DNA from 2 places in the Micromonospora sp. DH14 genome. Region 1 is predicted to be linked to the other one. Evidence: riboswitches for the same ligand, from Rfam matches in the RefSeq annotation. Region 1 holds a riboswitch; the other holds the start of a gene.
What was found. A riboswitch is a leader RNA that binds a small molecule or an ion and turns the genes downstream of it on or off. The one in region 1 is predicted to bind S-adenosylmethionine.
Positions count from the first base shown of each region.

Region 2: linked by a shared signal. The riboswitch ahead of QCZ28_RS21885 (ABC transporter substrate-binding protein) and the one ahead of QCZ28_RS05540 (aminotransferase class V-fold PLP-dependent enzyme) in region 1 are both predicted to bind S-adenosylmethionine.

Region 1 is NZ_JARVKT010000002.1:290,278-299,115, reverse strand. Features, by position in the region: gene QCZ28_RS05550 (hypothetical protein) at 14-181, shown strand; gene QCZ28_RS05545 (PrsW family intramembrane metalloprotease) at 218-1,708, opposite strand; SAM riboswitch class IV at 1,732-1,852, shown strand; gene QCZ28_RS05540 (aminotransferase class V-fold PLP-dependent enzyme) at 1,899-3,158, shown strand; gene QCZ28_RS05535 (FUSC family protein) at 3,181-4,383, opposite strand; gene QCZ28_RS05530 (metal-dependent phosphohydrolase) at 4,523-5,179, shown strand; gene QCZ28_RS05525 (DUF4031 domain-containing protein) at 5,151-5,435, opposite strand; gene QCZ28_RS05520 (FAD-linked oxidase C-terminal domain-containing protein) at 5,504-6,904, shown strand; gene QCZ28_RS05515 (hypothetical protein) at 6,915-7,448, opposite strand; gene QCZ28_RS05510 (glycerol-3-phosphate dehydrogenase/oxidase) at 7,537-8,838, opposite strand, start outside.
Region 2 is NZ_JARVKT010000017.1:103,659-112,496, forward strand. Features, by position in the region: gene QCZ28_RS21860 (non-ribosomal peptide synthetase) at 1-607, shown strand, start outside; gene QCZ28_RS21865 (pyridoxal-phosphate dependent enzyme) at 636-1,559, shown strand; gene QCZ28_RS21870 (fatty acid desaturase) at 1,588-2,544, shown strand; gene QCZ28_RS21875 (amino acid ABC transporter ATP-binding protein) at 2,559-3,302, opposite strand; gene QCZ28_RS21880 (amino acid ABC transporter permease) at 3,299-4,069, opposite strand; gene QCZ28_RS21885 (ABC transporter substrate-binding protein) at 4,109-4,969, opposite strand; SAM riboswitch class IV at 5,243-5,354, opposite strand; gene QCZ28_RS21890 (amino acid transporter) at 5,442-7,400, opposite strand; gene corA (magnesium/cobalt transporter CorA) at 7,555-8,682, shown strand; gene QCZ28_RS21900 (hypothetical protein) at 8,698-8,838, opposite strand, start outside.

The sequences.
Region 1 (8,838 bases):
CTGGGGAGGGACGATGCCGGTATTCGTGAAGAAGCTGTTGACCTGGGGCAGTGTCGCGTTCCTGATCTACTTCATGGCCTTCCGGCCGGACGGTGCCGCGCAGATGTTCCGGGCGATCGGGGCCGCGCTGATCGCGATGTTCCAGGGCTTCGGTGACTTCCTCACCTCGCTGATGACCTGAGCCGGTCCACCGGCCTGAGCCGCCCGTCGACGGCGCTCAGGGGTGCGTCGGCGGCCAGGGGGGCGCCGATCGCGGCCCCGGCCAGCCGGGCGCTGCGTACCCCACCGGAGCCGGGGCGGGCGCCAGCACCACCGGGATCGGCACCACCGGCTCGTGCGGCGCGTCCACCGGGCGCTGGGTGCCGTCCGGGAAGCGCAGGTGGTAGCGGCTGCCGTCCCAGACCCCCGCCGGGGCCTGCGGGTCCCGACCGACGAAGAACGTCCGGTACGCGCTGATGGCGTCCAGCAACTCCCGCTCCTCACGTGCGGTCCGCTCCTGGTCGGCGGGCTTGCGGTCCAGACCGCGCAGCGTCCCGTCGCGCAGCAGGGCCAGCCGGGTCGCGGCGGACTGGTAACCCCGCATCGCCCGCACCCCGGCGTCGCCGGCCACCCGCCGCGCCCAACTGCGGGCGGCGTGCCGCCTGCCGAGGCTGCTCAGGGCGGCCACCTCGGGCGGGCTGAGCCAGCCGGCGCGCACGTAGTCGGGTAGGACCCGCTCGGTGAGCCGCCCCTCCCAGGCGCGCAGCCACAGCGCCAGCCCCACGGTGCCGAAGAAGACCGGCACCATCAGGCCCAGGAAGCCGTACAGCATGATCACGGCCTCGCCGGTGGCCTGGGTGAGCGTGGGCAGCAGGTTCCACGTGCCGTGCAGCATCATCGCCAGCAGCAGGCCGGCGATCGGGGCGAGCACCCGGATGCGCCGGTCGGCCGTCCGGGAGGCGATCCCCAGCCCCACACCGGTCATCGAGGTGAAAAGGGGATGGGCGAACCCGAACAGCAGGATCCGCAGGATGAAGATCGCGATGACCTGCTGGATGCCGGTCGCCGGGCCGTAGCGGTCGGCACCGGAGGCGTAGCCCAAACCGCCCAGGTAGAGGATGTTCTCCACCATCGCGAAGCCGACCGCGGAGAGCCCGCAGTAGACCAGTCCGTCGGTGATCCCGGACCACTCGCGGCGGCGGAACACCAGCAGCAGGATCGGGCCCAGCGCCTTGGTCAACTCCTCGATGAACGGCGCCACCAGCACCCCGGTGAGCGCGGACGGCAGGCCCCAGTCGGCGAACCGGTTGGCCGCGAAGTCGTTCACAGTGAGCGAGGCGGCGGTGGAGACGAACGCACCCCAGGCGAAGCAGAAGATCAGATACTTCAGCGGCTCGGGTTCGTACCGGTCCAGCCAGAGGAAGCAGCCGACCAGCACCGGCACCGGCAGGATGGCGGCCACCACCCCGATCAGCAGGGCCTGCGCACCGAGCGACTGGCCGAGCGTGAAGACCATGAACACCGCGCACGCCGCGATGAACAGCACCACCCCGGCCAGCACCAGGAACCGCCGCCAGCCCAGTCGGCGCAGCGGCATCCGCGGCGTCTCGCCCACCGGCGGGGCGGCGGGCGCGGGCGGGCCGGCGGGCGACGGCGGCAGCGGTGAACCGGGCGGGGTGTCGGCCATGCGGTCAGCGTAGCCATCCACCGCCGGCTGGTTCGGCCGCATCGGTAGCCGCTATGCTGCCGGCAGGTCACGAGCGCCAGCGTCAAGCCCCGGTTTGCTGGCCGGCAACCCTCGTCGAGTTCGCGGTGGGGTGCCCCGGGTGATGACCGGGCCCAGCCCGATCGGTGTGCTGGGCAAGCGCGGACCCCGTCCCGATGTCGCACCCGGGGTCCCTGACCTCGGAGGTTCCGGCGTGTCCGTCACCCTCGTTCCCTCGCTACCCGCAGTGTCCGCCGGGCCGTCCGCGCCGCTCGACGTCCTCGGTGTGCCCGGCGAGATCAACCTGGACTACGCGGCCAGCGCACCGTGCGCGCGGGCCGCCGCCGACGCGGTGGCCGAGCTGCTGCCCTGGTACGCCAGCGTGCACCGCGGCGCGGGAGCGCTGTCGCGACGCTGCACCCTCGCCTACGAGCAGGCCCGGCAGACGATCGGGGACCACTTCGGCGCTCGCGCCGACGATCACGTGATCTTCACCCGCAACACCACGGACGCGCTCAACCTGCTGGCGCGGGCCGTGCCGGCCGGCACGACGGTCGTCACGTTCGCCGGCGAGCACCACGCCAACCTGCTGCCCTGGCCGCGCGGATCGGTGCGGCTGCCGGTGCCCACCGACCCCGACGGGGCGGTACGCGATCTCGCCGCAGCCCTGACCGAGCTGCGTCGGGGCAGCAACCCGGCGCTGCCGGTGCTGGTCGCGGTGACCGGTGCGAGCAACGTGACCGGTGAGCGGTGGCCGGTCGCCGAGCTGGCGCGGGTGGCCCACCGGCACGGTGCCCGGATCGTGCTCGACGCCGCCCAACTCGCCCCGCACGCCCCGGTCGACCTGCTCACGCTGGACGTCGACTATCTGGCCGTGTCCGGCCACAAGCTGTACGCGCCGTTCGGCGCGGGTGTGCTGATCGGCCGGGCGGACTGGTTGGACGCCGCGCCGCCGTACCTGGCCGGCGGCGGGGCCACCAGTCACGTCGGGCCGGCCACCCACGACGTGACCTGGGCGACCGGTCCGGCCCGGCACGAGGGCGGCACCCCGAACCTGCTCGGCGCGGTTGCGCTGGCGGCGGTGTGCACGGCGTTCGACGACGTGGACCGGGCCGCGCTGGCCGCCCACGAGCAGGCAGTGCTGGCCCGGCTGCGGACCGGCCTCGCCGCCCTGCCGCACGTCGTGGAGCTGCGCACCTTCGGCCCGGACGCGCCCCGGGTCGGCATCGTCTCGTTCGTGGTCGCCGGTCGGGACTCCACCGAGGTGGCCACCCGGCTGGCCGCCGAGCACCACATCGGCGTACGGGACGGGTTGTTCTGTGCCCACCCGCTGGCCCGGCGGCTGCTCAGTGAGGCGGCGGGGCGTACCGGCCGGCGGGACCTGCCGCCCACCGCGCTGCGCGCCAGCATCGGGTTGGGCAGCACGGCCGCGCAGGTGGACCGGCTGCTCGCGGCGCTGGCCGAGCTGGGCTGAGGCCCGGCCGGCGCGGCCCCGCTCAGCCGACCGGCGGGGCGGTGGGTGGCTTCGGCGCCTCGCCGGGCTCGGCGGGCTCACCGGCCGGGCGTTCCTGCTCCCCGAAGGCGGTGCGGATCCACCGGTTCGCCTCCTCCTGCTCGATTCCGGAGGCGACCAGCAGGTCGCTCGCCGTGGTACGGACCTGGGCGACCACCACACTGCCGGAGAAGCCGACCCCGTCGCCGTACGCCCGGCCGGCCTCGCTGACCGCCCGCAGCGACCGTTCCCGGGCCTTCTCCGGCTCCTCGCCGGCGGCGAACTCGTGCTTGAGCAGCCGGACCGACTCGGCGAGGTGACCGATCGCGTCCGGCATCGGATCGGGCACCGGTTCCTCGTCCTCGACCAGCGTGACGGACCGGCGGATCAACGTACCGCTGTTGCGCATCGCCCGGTCGATCGGATCGGCCGCCTCCGCGTAGTGGGTCAGTTCGTCGCGGCGGTGCCAACGGGCCGGGGAGAGGGTGGCGGTCTCCTTCGCCCCCTCGATCGCCTCGCCCAGCGTGGCCAACTCCTCCTTGTTGTTGCGCAACCTCTCCAGCGCGCGCTGGATGGTGGCGCGGTCCCGGTTGCGCAGCCCGTCGGCGGTGGCGTCGAGCTGGGAGGCGAGCAGGTCCAGGGCGGGTCGGGCGGCCCGGTTGATCACCCGGAGCGGGTTCAGCGGCAGCAGCACCGCCGTGACCAGCAGCGCGACCCCGCCGCCGAGGAACGCGTCGACGAAGCGGGGGATCTCCAGGTTCTGGGTCGACGGGCTCAGCGTCACGATCAGCACCGCGGTGGCCGCCGCCTGGATGACGATCGCCACGCTCGCCCCGGCGAAGATGGTGAGCAGGATCGCCACCGTGACCACCAGGCCGAGCTGCCACGCGCCAGTGCCGAGGAAATAGATCAGCAGGTCACCGACTGCCACCCCGACGCCCACCCCGACGATCAGCTCCACCGTCCGGCGGAACCGCTGACCGACCGAGGCGGCCAGGGTGCCGACCGCGGAGATCGGCGCGAAGACCGGTTGCGGGTTGCCGAGCAGCCGGTGCGAGACGAAGTACGCGAGCCCTGCCGCCAGCCCGGCCTGCACGGCGAGCCCGCCGGCCATCCGGACCCGGTGCAGCCGGTCGTGCAGGGTGGCTCGACCACGGTGTCGCAGCTCCTGGGTGGCTTCGGCGATCCGCGCGCCGTCGATGTCCACCAACCCTTCGCGCAGCGCGGTACGTCGCACCACCGGAGGTCGCTTGTCCCGGGCCACGGCCATGGGCGCGACTACCCGTGGTGGGCTCGCTGAATCCTCCCGTCCCGCGCGTCGCGGGCGGATGCGGCAGACTCGGGCGGTGGCTGATCTGCTGGACCGGTGGCGGGCGGCGGCCCGGGATGCCGGCGCGAGGCCCGACCCGGACACGACCCGGGCCGGGGAGATGGTGATCGCCCGGTGGCGGGAGCCGCACCGGCACTATCACACGCTGGCCCACCTGACGGCAGTGCTCGATGTGGTCGACCAGCATGCCGACCTGGCCGATCGGGTCGACGCGGTCCGGTTGGCGGCCTGGTTCCACGACGTGGTCTACGACCCCCGGGCCGCTGGCGACGCCAACGAACGCGACAGCGCGGCGCTGGCCGGGACCGTGCTCACCGGGCTCGGGGTGCCGACTCCCACGGTGGCCGAGGTGCACCGGCTGGTGCTGCTCACCGCCGGGCACTCGGTGACCCCGGACGACCGCGACGGCGCGCTGCTCTGCGATGCGGACCTGGCCGTGCTGGCCGCGCCGCCGGCCCGCTACGAGCGGTACGCGGCGGCGATCCGCCGGGAGTACGCCCACGTGCCGGAGCCGGCCTTCCGGGCTGGACGGGCCGCGGTGTTGACCGGCCTGCTGGCGCTGCCCGCGCTGTTCCGGCTGCCGCCGCTGGCCACCCGGTGGGAAGAGCCCGCCCGGGCCAACGTGCGCCGGGAACTCGCCGCGCTCAACGGGGAGCCGCAGAGCGCGGGCTGACCAGGTGCTTCGGGCGACGCAGGCCGGTGCTGCGGAGCAACTGGACCAGCTCCCGGCTCGGCACGACCTGCGCACCGAGCCACACCGCCGCCGCGAACCGGTCGGCCGGGATGTCGTAGTGGTCCCGGTCGAAGCCGCGCCTCGGCGCACCGAGCGTCTCGGCGAAGGCGTGCAGCTCGGCGTACGAGACGTCACTGATCAGGTGCGACCAGAGGCGGCCGCGCCACGGCCAGGCCGGCCGGTCCAGGTAGAGCATGATGTCCAAGCTATCCCGTCGAGTCGATCATGTTGTTGATCGCCGGTCGGCGGCTTAGCCTCGGCTGCATGGCTGCCACCGCGCTCCTCGACGACCTGCGCGCCGCGCTCGGTGACGACGCCGTGCTCACCGACCCGGACCTGCTGCTGATGCACCAGCGCGACGAGGCCGACCTGTGCGCCGCCGGCCTGCCGTTGGTGGTGACCCGACCACGCGACACCGGGCAGGTGGTCGCCGTGGTCCAGGCCGCGGCGCGACACGGCGTACCGGTGGTGCCGCAGGGCGCGCGGACCGGGCTGGCCGGCGCGGCGAACGCGGTGGACGGCGCGGTGGTGCTCAGCACCGTCGCGATGAACGAGATCCGGGAGATCGATCCGGTGAGCCGGATCGCTGTGGTCCAGCCGGGGGTGGTCAACGCGGCGCTGGCCGGGGCGGTGGCCAAGCAGGGCCTCTGGTACCCGCCCGACCCCGGCTCCTGGGAGTCGTCCACCATCGGCGGCAACGTGGCCACCAACGCCGGCGGCATGTGCTGCGTCAAGTACGGCGTGACCACCGAGTACGTGCTCGGCCTGGAGGTGGTGCTCGCCTCCGGCGAGGTGCTGCGCACCGGGCGGCGTACGGCCAAGGGGGTGGCCGGCTATGACCTGACCCGGCTGTTCGTCGGTTCGGAGGGCACCCTCGGTGTGATCACCGAGGTGACCGTGGCGCTGCGGCCCGCCCCGGCCGACTCGCTGACCCTGGTGGCGGTCTTTCCGTCCGTCGCCACTGCCGGCGCGGCGGTGGCCGAGATCGCGGCTCGCGGACTCACTCCCAGCCTGCTGGAGTTGCTGGACCAGACCCACCTGCGGGCGATCGAGGCGTACCAGCCGATGGGGTTGCGGACCGACGCGCAGGCCCTGCTGCTGGCCGCCGCGGACACCGGCACCCAGGCGGCGGACGACCTGGCGGTGCTGGCCGAGGTGTGCGAGGCCGTCGGTGCCGACGAGGTCTATGCGGCCACCGACGCGGTGGAGGCGGCGGCACTGCTACAGGCCCGCCGGTTGGCCCACCCGGCGATGGAGAAGTTCGCGGCGGACACCTACCCGGGTGGCAACGGCGGCCTAGTGATCGACGATGTGGCGGTGCCGCGCGGCGCCCTCGCCGCGCTCCTGGACGGGGTCGCCCGGATCGCCGCCGAGTGCGAGGTGCCGATCGGCGTGGTGGGGCACGCCGGGGACGGCAACATGCACCCGAACATCGTGGTCGACCGGGCCGACCCGGCGAGCGTGGCGCGGGGCCGGCGGGCCTTCGACGAGATCATGCGGCTCGGCCTGGACCTGGGCGGCACGTGCACCGGCGAGCACGGGGTGGGGCTGCTCAAGCGGGACTGGCTGGCCCAGGAGGTCGGGCCGGTCGGCGTCCGGGTGCATCAGGCGATCAAGTCGGCGCTCGACCCGGCCGGCCTGCTCAACCCGGGCAAGGTGCTCTGACCGGCTGCGGTCAGCCCTTGACCTCGGCCGGGGTGGCCTGGGTCAGCAGCAGCAGGATCTCCCCGGCGACCGGCGTGAGCTCCTCACCGGGGCAGTCCTGTGAGGTGATCAGCCCGGTCGAGGTGATGAGGCTGGACGTCAGCGCGTCGATGCAGGTGGTCCGGTACCGCCGGGCCTGATCGGTCTCGTCGGCCAGCGCCGGGTTGGCCAGCAGCACCTGGAGCCGCTCGGTCAACTCCGGCGCGAGGGTGCCCCGGGAGGTCACCCCGTCGCCGGCGCAGTCGACGCACTGCCACGCGCCGTCGCGCTCGACGCTCAGGGTGCGCATCGGCCCGTCCTCACCGAGCCGCTGGAGCAGGCTGACCTGGCCGGCGGCGACAGTGGTGGGGATCTCCAGCTGCGACCCGCCGCCCGCTGTGCCGGTCGTCTGCTCCACCGAGTTGCTCGGCTTGTCCCCGTCGAAGAGCGAGCACCCGGTCAGGGCGCTGGCGAGTGCGACGGCGAGCAGGGGTCCGAGCAGACGAGGGCGGGCGCGGTGTTGCACGCGCGGAAACCTACCCCACCGTAGGTAGCGTTCGAAACCACCATCCGGGTCGGTATCGATAGTTACCCATTGGTAACGTCGCAATTCGTCATCGAGCGGACTGTCGCAGCTCCGCCTGATCGTCGTCGCCACCCCGGTCAGCCGCGTAACCCCGCACGTCCGGAGCGCCCAACCGGGCGGCGTCCGCCGCCGCGTCGTCCGGCATCAACTGGGACTGCCGCTCCGCCTCCACCCGGGCGCGGTAGTGCTCGACCTCGCGGGCCCGGGTGGCCGCGTCCCAGCCGAGCACCGCCCCCATCAGCTCGGCGGTGTGCTCCGCCGACTCCAACCCCCGGTGGCTGGTCTCGAACGAGATCCGGGTCCGTCGGGTCAGCACGTCCTCCAGGTGCAGCGCACCCTCGGCCCGCGCCGCGTAGGCGACCTCCGCCGCCAGATACTCCGGAGCGCCGGCCAGCGGGGACGCCAGCAGTGGATCAGCGTCCACCAGCGCCAGCAGGTCCAGGGTGAGGGTGCCGTACCGCTCCAGCAGGTGCTCCACCACGCCCACCGGCACGCCGTGCCGGCGGGCCAGGTCGGCACGGTCCCGCCACATCGCCGGGTACCCGTCGGCGCCGAGCAGCGGCAGGTCGGCGGTGCGCGACGCGCGGGCCCCACCGAGGCGGCGGGCGGCCCGGTCGACAACGTCCGACGCCATCACCCGGTACGTCGTGTACTTGCCGCCCGCGACCAGCAACAGCCCGAGCATCGGCTCGAAGACCGCGTGCTCACGGGAGAGCTTCGAGGTCGAGTCGGCCTCGCCGGCCAGCAGCGGCCGCAGCCCCGCGTACACCCCCTCGATGTCGGCGGTGGTCAACGGCCGGTCCAGCACCGTGTTGACCTGCTGGAGGAGGTAGTCGATGTCGCGGGCCGAGGCGGCCGGGTGGGAACGGTCCAGCCGCCAGTCGGTGTCCGTCGTGCCGATGATCCAGTGCCCGCCCCACGGGATGACGAAGAGCACCGAACTCGCCGTCCGCAGGATGAGCCCCGTCTCGCCGGTGATCGCCGAGCGGGGCACCACCAGGTGCACCCCCTTGGAGGCGCGCACCCGGACGCCGGGCCGCAGGCCCACGTCGTTGAGCATCCGGGACATGTCGTCGCTCCACACACCGGTGGCGGCGATGACGGTGCGGGCCTGCACCTCGAACTCCGCGTCCGGTGAGCCGGGCGGAGCCTCCAGGTCCCGGACCCGGACGCCGGTCACCTCGCGCGCCTGCCGGATCAGCCCGACGGCGCGGGCACTGCTCACCACGGTGGCGCCCAGGCTGGCCGCGGTGCGGGCCAGGGTGACCACCAACCGGGCGTCGTCGACCTGCCCGTCGTAGTAGCGGATGGCCCCCGCCAGCGCGTCGGC
Region 2 (8,838 bases), on a different contig from region 1:
GGCCCTGTCCGCCGGCGGCGTCGGGGGTCTGCTCGGCAGCCTCACCATGGGTCTCTGGGGCGGCACCGCGCGGCGAGCCACCGGGATGATCCTGTTCATGGGCGTGGCCAGCCTCGCGATGGCCGTGGTGGGCATCGGCGCCGGCCCGGCCTTCGCGGTGGTCGGCATGTTCGCCCTCACCTTCGCCGAGTCCCTGATCGACGGGCACTGGATCGCGCTGATTCAGACGAAGGTGGGCTTCGACCTGCAGGGTCGCGTTCTGTCGATCTTCATCACCGTGATGATGCTGACCATGCCGCTGGGCTACCTGGTGGTCGGCCCGCTGGCCGACCACTACGTCCAGCCGCTGCTGGAGCCCGGCGGTGCGCTGGCCGGCACCGTCGGAGCGGTCATCGGCACCGGGCCGGGTCGCGGTCTGGCCCTGCTCGTCGTCCTCAGCGGTCTGCTCCAGCTCGGCTGGGCGATCCGGGGCTGGTGCAACCCCACCCTCCGGCTGATCGAGGACGACCTGCCCGACGCCCTGCCCCCCGCCGAGATCGGCGACCGGGACGACCTGCAACGCCAGGCCGACGCCCTGCTCGCCGCCGGTGCCCCGGCCCGGTCCTGACCCCACCACCCTCTCACCTAGGAGCAGCATGTCCACGGTCAGCATGGCGTCTGTCGACGCGCCCACCGACGCCTTCGGAACCCCACTGATCGAGGCGACCGGCCTGGTGCCCGGCGTCCACATCCTGATCAAGGACGAGACCCGGTACGCGTCCGGCAGCCACAAGGAGCCGGCCGCGCGCGCGGTGGTGGCCCGAGCCGCCGCCGAGGGTCGTACCGAGGTGGTCGTCGCCACCTGCGGCAACTACGGGCGGGCGATGGCGATGGCCTGCCGGGCAGCCGGCATGACCTGCATCGTCGTGCTGCCCGCCGGGTGGAGCGACGGCGGCGAGTTCATGCGCGCCGCCGGCGCCCGGGTGCACCTCGTCGAGGGCAGCTACGAGGACGCCGTCGACGAGTCACGCCGACTCGCCCAGGCGCCCGGGGCGGTCGACGGCAACGTGGACGGCCCGTACGTCGACGCGGTCCTCGCCGGGCACGGAGTGGTGGTCGGGGCGCTGCGCGCGGCACTCGACGAACCACCGGCGCAGCTCTGGATCCCCGTCGGCAACGGCACCACCGTCATCGCCGTGCACCGGCGGCTCCGTGAGCTGGGCTGGCCGACAGTGCTCCAGGGCGTCTGCTCGGCCGCGAACAACCCGGTGGTCACCAGCTGGCCCGGCCCGTACCGGATGCTGCCGCCGGACGCGGTGACCACCACCGACCACAACCAGCCCCTGGTGAACTGGCATGCCCTCCAGGGCCCGGAGGCGATGGCCGCGATCTCCGACACCGGCGGGGCGGTGCACGGGGTCGACGACGACCAGCTCCAGCGCGCCCGGGATGCGCTCGCCGGCCACGGCGCGTACCCCACCGCTGCCGGCGCGGTCGCCCTCGCCGGGCTGCTGGCCCGCGCCGAAGCGCCGGGCGGGCTCTCCGCCGGCACCCACGTCGTGCTGCTCAGCGGTCGCTGAGCGCCCTGCCCACTGCTAAGGACCTCGGATGACGATCACCGCCCAGCCCGCCGCGACCCGGCCACCGGCCACGGCGACCGGTGCACCCGCCCTGCTCTTCCGCCGTGCCCGGGTCAGCCGCGCCGATGAGCGGATCTTCGTCGGCAAGCTGGCCCTGCTCGCGGTGCTGACCACGGTCGGTGCGGTTCTGGCCCTGCGCTCCGAGCCGCTGTCGATCGTGGCCGGCGTGCTGCTGCTTGCCGCCATGTACACGCACGCTGTCGAGTTGCAGCATCAGTGCCTGCACCACTCCGCGTTCCGCCGCTCGTTGCCGCACCGGCTGGTCGGTGTGCCACTGGGCGTGCCGCTGCTGGTGGTCTACTCGCACTACCGGGTGCGGCACCTGCAGCACCACCGCTACCTGGGCACCCCGCAGGACACCGAGTTCTTCGGCTTCGACACCCGTCGGCCGTTGACCGTCGGGATGCTCGTCCGCGGCCTGCTCGACTACCCCCGACTGGGTGCTGTCGGTCTGGAGGTCCTGCGCGCCGCCGCCGGCCGCTGGCGTTACGCCCACGGCGAGATCGCCCCCGCCATGCGGCGGCGGATCGTCGCCGAGCACCTGCTGCTGGGTGTCGCGGTGCTGGCCGCTGTCGGCCTGGCCCTGACCGGGCACGGCGTGTACCCACTGCGGCTGTGGGTGCTGCCGCTGCTGGTGGCGGTGCCGTTGCACTTCCTCGTGGAACTGCCCGAGCACCTGCTGTGCGAGACCGACACGACCGACGTGCTGCGCAACACCCGGTCGATCCGGGGCAGCTGGCTGAGCACGTGGTTCACCAACGGCAACAACCTGCACATCGAGCACCACGCGGCGATGAGCGTGCCGATCAACCAGCTGCCGTCGCGGCACGAGGAAACCCGCCGCCACGGTCAGCATGTGCAACGCAGCTACGCCGAGTTCTACCGCCTGCTCTGGGAGGCGGTACGTCCCCGCGCCCGGGCCTGACGGCCGCCCGCGGCTCAGAGCACCTGGTCGAGGAACCGGCGCAGCCGCGGATGTTCGGCCCGCTCGAAGACGGCCTCGGGCGGGCCGGCCTCCAGCACCACACCCCGGTCCATGAAGGCGACGGTGTCGGCGACCTGCCGGGCGAAGCCCATCTCGTGGGTCACCACCACCATGGTCATCCCGGCGGCGGACAGGTCGGCCATCACCCCGAGCACACCCTTGACCAGCTCCGGGTCGAGCGCCGAGGTCGCCTCGTCGAAGAGCATCACCTCGGGCCGCAGCGCCAGCGCACGCGCGATCGCCACCCGTTGCTGCTGACCACCGGAGAGTTGCGCCGGCCGGGAGTTCGCCTTGCCGGCAAGCCCCACCAGCTCCAACTGGGCGCGGGCGAGCGCGTCCGCCTCGTCCTCACCGAGCTTGCGCAGTCGGCGCAGTGCCAGCGTGACGTTGCGCAGCACGCTCATGTGCGGGAAGAGGTTGAACTGCTGGAACACCATGCCCACCCGCTGCCGCAGCGCGTCCGGGTCGTCGCCCAGCACGCTGCGCCCGTCCAGCAGCACGTCGCCCCGGTCCGGTTCGATCAGCCGGTTGATGGTGCGCAGCAGGGTGGACTTGCCCGACCCGGACGGGCCGATGACACAGGCCGTCGCGCCACGCGGCACCGACAGGTCGACGCCGCGCAGCACCCGGTTCGGTCCGAAGGCGAGGTGCACGTCGCGTACGTCGAGGCTGACCGAGGTCGTGCTGGCGGCGGTCATCGCCGGTCTCCTTCCATCGCGTACGGCGTGGTGTCGTCGTCCTCGTCTGTCGGCGCGGTGGCCGGCCGACCGTTGCGCAGCCGGCGGTCGATCCAGTTCACGACGTGCGTCAACGGAACGGTCAACGCCAGGTAGCACAGCCCCGCCAGCAGCAGCGCCGACTCGTTGCCGGTGGTGGCCGCGTAGTCCTGCCCGATCCGGAACAACTCCCGCTGGCTGGCCACCAGGCCGAGGAAGTAGACCAGGCTGGAGTCCTTGATCAGCGCGATGAGCTGGTTCACCCAGGCCGGCAGCACCCGCCGGATGCCCTGCGGGACGATCACCAGGCGCATCGCGTCGGCCCAGGAGAAGCCGAGCGCCCGGGCGCCCTCCAACTGGGCGGCCTCCACCGACTGGATGCCCGAGCGGAAGATCTCCCCGATGTACGCGGCAGCGATGAGCGACAGCGCCAGGATGCCCAACGGGTAGGGGTCCGGTCCCCAGACCTGCATGCCCAGCGGGGCCAACCCGACGCCGATCAGCAGGATCGTCGCGGCGGCCGGCAGCCCCCGGAACACGTCGGTGTAGACCCGCGCCGGCCAGCGCAACCAGCGGCTTCGGGAGATCCCCGCGACGGCCAGCAGCAGGCCCAGCACCGAGCCGAGCAGGGCGGCGGAGACCGCCAGGATCAGCGTGTTGGGCAACCCGACGGTCAGCATCTCGGGCAGCGCCTCGCGCATCGAGTCCCAGTCGAAGAACGTTTCCCACAGGGTGCTCAACGGATCCATGTGTCGCCTCTCCTACCGCCCCGCTCGTTCGTCACCGGTTCAGGACGCCGCCGACGCGGACGCCGACGGCGCCACCGTGACCGCGCCGCTGCCCGGCTTGAAGTCCGCCGGGATCGGCCGACCCGGGTAGTACTGCGCCTGCAACCGGGTCCAGGTGCCATCGGCGATGACCTCGTCGAGGCTCTTGTTCAGCGCCTCGCGCAGCTTGTCGTTGCCCTTGGCCACGGCGTACGCGGTCGGTGCCGGGCTGAGCTGCTTGGCCGCCACGGTGATCTTGCCGTTGCTGTCGGCGGCCGACTTCTCGCCGATCTCCGCCGGGGCGATCCACGCGTCGGCGGTGCCCGCCTTGAGCTGGTTGATCGCACCGTTGTAGTCCGGCACCCGCACCGGGTTCAGCTGCTTGCCGGTGGCGTAGTCGTCCTGGACGGTGCCCTGCACCACCACTACCCGCTTGCCGGTGAGCTGGTCGAAGCTGGTGATCGGCGAGCCGGCCGGGACGTCCAGGCCGAAGTAGCCGAAGTCGTAGCCGTTGCCGAAGTCGACAGTCTTCTTGCGGGCCTCGGTGATGGTGATCGAGGAGCTGCCGACGTCGAACTTGCGGTTGTTGACCTGGCTGAGCAGCGCGGAGAAGTCGGTGCCGACGAACTCCACAGTGAGGCCGAGCTTGCCGGCCACGGCGGTCAGCAGGTCGTTGTCGAAGCCGGTGAACCTGCCGTCCTTGAGGTACACGTTCGGCGGCGCGTCGGTCAGCGTGCCGGCGCGCAGTACGCCCGGCTGGGCCAGGCCGTACGGGTTGGCGTCGGACGAACTGTCGTCGCCGCAGGCGGTGAGGGCGGTGGCGGCCAGGATCGCCGCCGCCCCCAGGGCGGCGGCACGGGTCACTGCGGGAAGGAATCGCACTGGTGTCTCCGAAGGGTGGTGTCTCGGCGGGCGCGGGTGTGCGCCACCGACGGCGCGCCCGATGGGCGTACCGGTGGAAAGGGGTTTCGGGAGGGTGGTGCTAGAGCGCGGTGCCGCGACGACAGGCGGCGCTGCACATTCGCATCGTGTCCACGTGCCGTCGCCGCGTCAGTGCGGGCGAGGGTCGACCGGTGCGGAGGTCCGCGACGTCAGTCGGTGGGGTGGTGCTGAGGATGCGCATGGTTCTCCCGGGTCTGTGCTGACCTGGGTGCCAGGCCACGCTTGCGCCGACGTCGTGCCGGTGCCTGGTCTTCACCCGGGGCACCCCACCGCGGAGGAGGGTTGCCGGCCAGCGAGCCGGGGCTTCGCGCTGGCGCTCATGACCTGCGCCGAGGCTAGCAGCACCGACGGGTGCCGCGTCCAGTCGGTATGACCACGCTCACCGTGCGCGACGGTCCGCCCCGCGCCCAGGTCAGCCGGCGTGCACGTGCGGTCGGCGGTGTGGGTCGGGTTCCTGGCGGCGCAGGATCTCCCGGGTCACCGAGGCGATCGCGCCCTGCCCGAACGCCAGGTAGCGCAGGAAGTTGCGGACCGGCCCTCCCTCGGACCACTCGAAGTAGATGCGGGGTCGCCGACGGCTGCGGTCGCGGATTTCCAGCAGCAGGGCGGCCAGCGCGGTGGGCACCGACGAACTGGCCAGGCTGAGCACCGGGAAGCGGCCGTCGACGACGCTGCCGCGGACCAGCACCCCGGTCTCGAAGTCGGACGGGTCGGTGACCTCGACCTCGACGAAGATGACGTCGCTGTCGTCGGGGAAGTCGTTGTCCGCCATGGTCTGGGCGAGCTTGGCGCGGTACTCCGCCTCGTCGCGCCGGTCGGGTTCGTGTGCGATGAGGCGGATCCGCCGGCCGGCGCGTTCGTCGATGATCCGGGCCGCGGCCGGATCCAACTCGACGTGGTTGACGCGCAGCTCGTAGGCCCGCATCAGCCGGGACAACACCGACACCAGGATGATCCCGCCGATGAAACAAGCGGCGATCTTGACGCCACTGGGGCGTTCCACCACGTTCGCCAGCGTCGTGTAGACGAAGATCACCGCGATGATGCCGAACGCGATGCTGCGACCGCGCTGACGCTGCCGCAGCGCCGCGAGCGTCACCGCCGTCGCGGCCGAGGTGATCAACACCAGCACCCCGGTGGCGTACGCGCCGCCCTGCGCGTCCACGCTGGCCTTGAAGACGATCGTGATCAGGAACGCCACCGAGGTGAAGACCAGGACCAGCGGCCGGACGGCTCGCGCCCAGGTCGGCGCCATGCCGTAACGGGGCAGGTAGCGCGGCACGAGGTTGAGCAGACCAGCCATCGCCGACGCTCCGGCGAACCAGAGGATCCCGATGGTGGACAGGTCGTAGATGGTGCCGAACACCTCGCCGAGGTGGGCGTGCGCCAGGTAGGCCAGCGCCCGGCCGTTCGCCGGCCCGCCCGGCTGGAAGGCGTCCGGCGGGATCAGCACCGTTGTCGTCACGCTGCTGGTGATCAGGAAAGCGCTCATGATCAGCGCTGCGGTGGTGAGCAGCCGGCGCGCGCCACGGATCCGGCCCAACGGTCGTGCCTCCGAGTCCTGCGGGTCACCCCGTACGCTCGGCATGACGGCCACCCCGGTCTCGAAGCCGGACAGGCCCAGCGCCAGCTTCGGAAAGACCAGCAGCGACAGCCCGACCACCAGCCACGGGTCGCCGTGCCCGGTGGTCAGCGCGGAGGTCCAGTCGTCGACCGCGCTCGGGTGCGTCACCACCCGCCACAGCGCGTCGGCCACCACCACCGCGTTCAGCGTCAGGTACACCGCGACCAGGATGACGGCGATCCCGATGGCCTCGCTGAATCCCTTGAGGAACACCGCGCCCAGCAGCGCCAGGAGCAGCAGCGTGAGCAGCACCTCGTGCCCCTTGAGCGCACTCGGCCAGAAGGGGTTCTCGTCGATGTGCGCCGTCGCGTCGGCCGCCGAGAGGGTGATGGTGATGATGAAGTCGGTGGCCGCGAAACCGAGCAGCACCAGCACCAGCAGCTTGCCCGGCCAGTAGCTCAGCAGGCGGACCAGCATCGCGATGGAGCCCTCACCGTGCGGGCTCTCCACCGCCACCCGCCGGTAGACCGGCAGCGCGCCCAGCAGGGTCACCAGCACCAGCACCAGCGTCGCCACCGGCGAGAGCGCCCCGGCGGCCAGCGCCGCGATGCCCGGCTGGTAGCCCAGCGTGGAGAAGTAGTCCACACCGGTCAGGCACATCACCTTCCACCACGGGTGGAGCCGGTGCTCCGGCGGGCGCCCGTGCGGTCCCGGGTGCTGCACGGCCTGGTCCGAGCCGGCGTCGAGCAGCCACCCCCGCAACCGGCCGGCGCGTCTGTCGAACGTCACCGGCGCGTCCCCCGTCATCCCGCTCACGGTCACCGTGAGTATCCGCCCGCCGGGCCGCCGCCGTCCGCCGGTGCGCGGAACCCAGCCGACGCCCCGGCGGGTTTCGGGCCCAGGGCACCGGGGATGCAGCCTCCCGGTCCGGACCGGACGGCACCGGGGGAGGGGACAGGGCATGGTCGGCGGCCGTCGCTTCCGCCCGGGTGGTGGCTTCGGCCGTCAACTCGACGAGTACGAGACGAGGGTCGGCGTGGTGCCGTCCCCGGAGTCGCCCGCAGCCTCCCACGGCCTGGTGGACAGCGCGGTCTACCTCCGGGGGCACCGGTTCGCCTCGCCGTCCGGCCTCGCCGAGACGTACCGCTGCCTGCAGGAGCAGGACGACGCGATGGCCTGGATCGGGTTGTACCGGCCCGACATCGAGCAGATCACCTCGCTGGCCCGCGAGTTCCGGCTGCACGACCTGGCGGTCGAGGACGCGATCAACGCCCACCAGCGGCCCAAGCTGGAGCGCTACGGCCACACCCTGTTCGTGGTGCTGCGCGCCGCCCGCTACGACGACCTCCGGGAGGAGGTCGAGTTCTCCGAGCTGCACCTGTTCATCGGGCCGGGCTTCGTGGTCACCGTCCGCCACGGTGAGGCACCGGACCTGGCCGCGGTGCGGCGGCGGATGGAGACCGAGGCGCAGATGCTCGCCCGGGGCCCGGAGGCGGTCCTGTACGCGATCCTGGACCAGGTCGTCGACGGGTACGCGCCGGTGGTGGCCGGGCTGGAGAACGACATCGACGAGATCGAGACCCAGGTGTTCGGTGGCGACCCGAACGCCAGCCGCCGCATCTACGGCCTCAGCCGCGAGGTCATCCAGTTCCAGCGGGCCGCCCGCCCCCTGCTCAGCGTGCTCGACGCGCTGGCCGTCGGCGCGGGCAGCGCCAGCGCCGACGAGGAACTGCGCCGCTACCTGCGCGACGTGACCGACCACCTGACCCAGGTGGTGGAGCGGGTGGACGGTTTCCGGCACCTGTTGCAGAACATCCTCACCGTCAACGCGACCCTCGTCTCCCAGCAGCAGAACGAGGAGATGCGCAGTCTCACGGCGGCCAGCTACAGCCAGAACGAGGAGCTGAAGAAGGTTTCCTCCTGGGCGGCGATCCTCTTCGCTCCCACACTCATCGGCACCGTGTACGGCATGAACTTCGTGCACATGCCGGAGCTGAACTGGCGCTTCGGTTACCTCTTCGCGCTGCTGTTGATGCTGCTGGTCTGCGGCACCCTCTATGTGATCTTCAAGCGGCGCGGCTGGCTCTGAGCCCGTGGTCGCGGCTCACTCGATGCCGCGCAGGATGTGCCGTTCGTCCTCGACGTCGTCGTCGCCGGCACCGATCCGGCCGAGCAGTACGGCGGCCGCCCAGATCGTCAGGGGGGTGGCCGCCCCGGTCATTCCGCCGCCGGTCCGGTCGTCCCG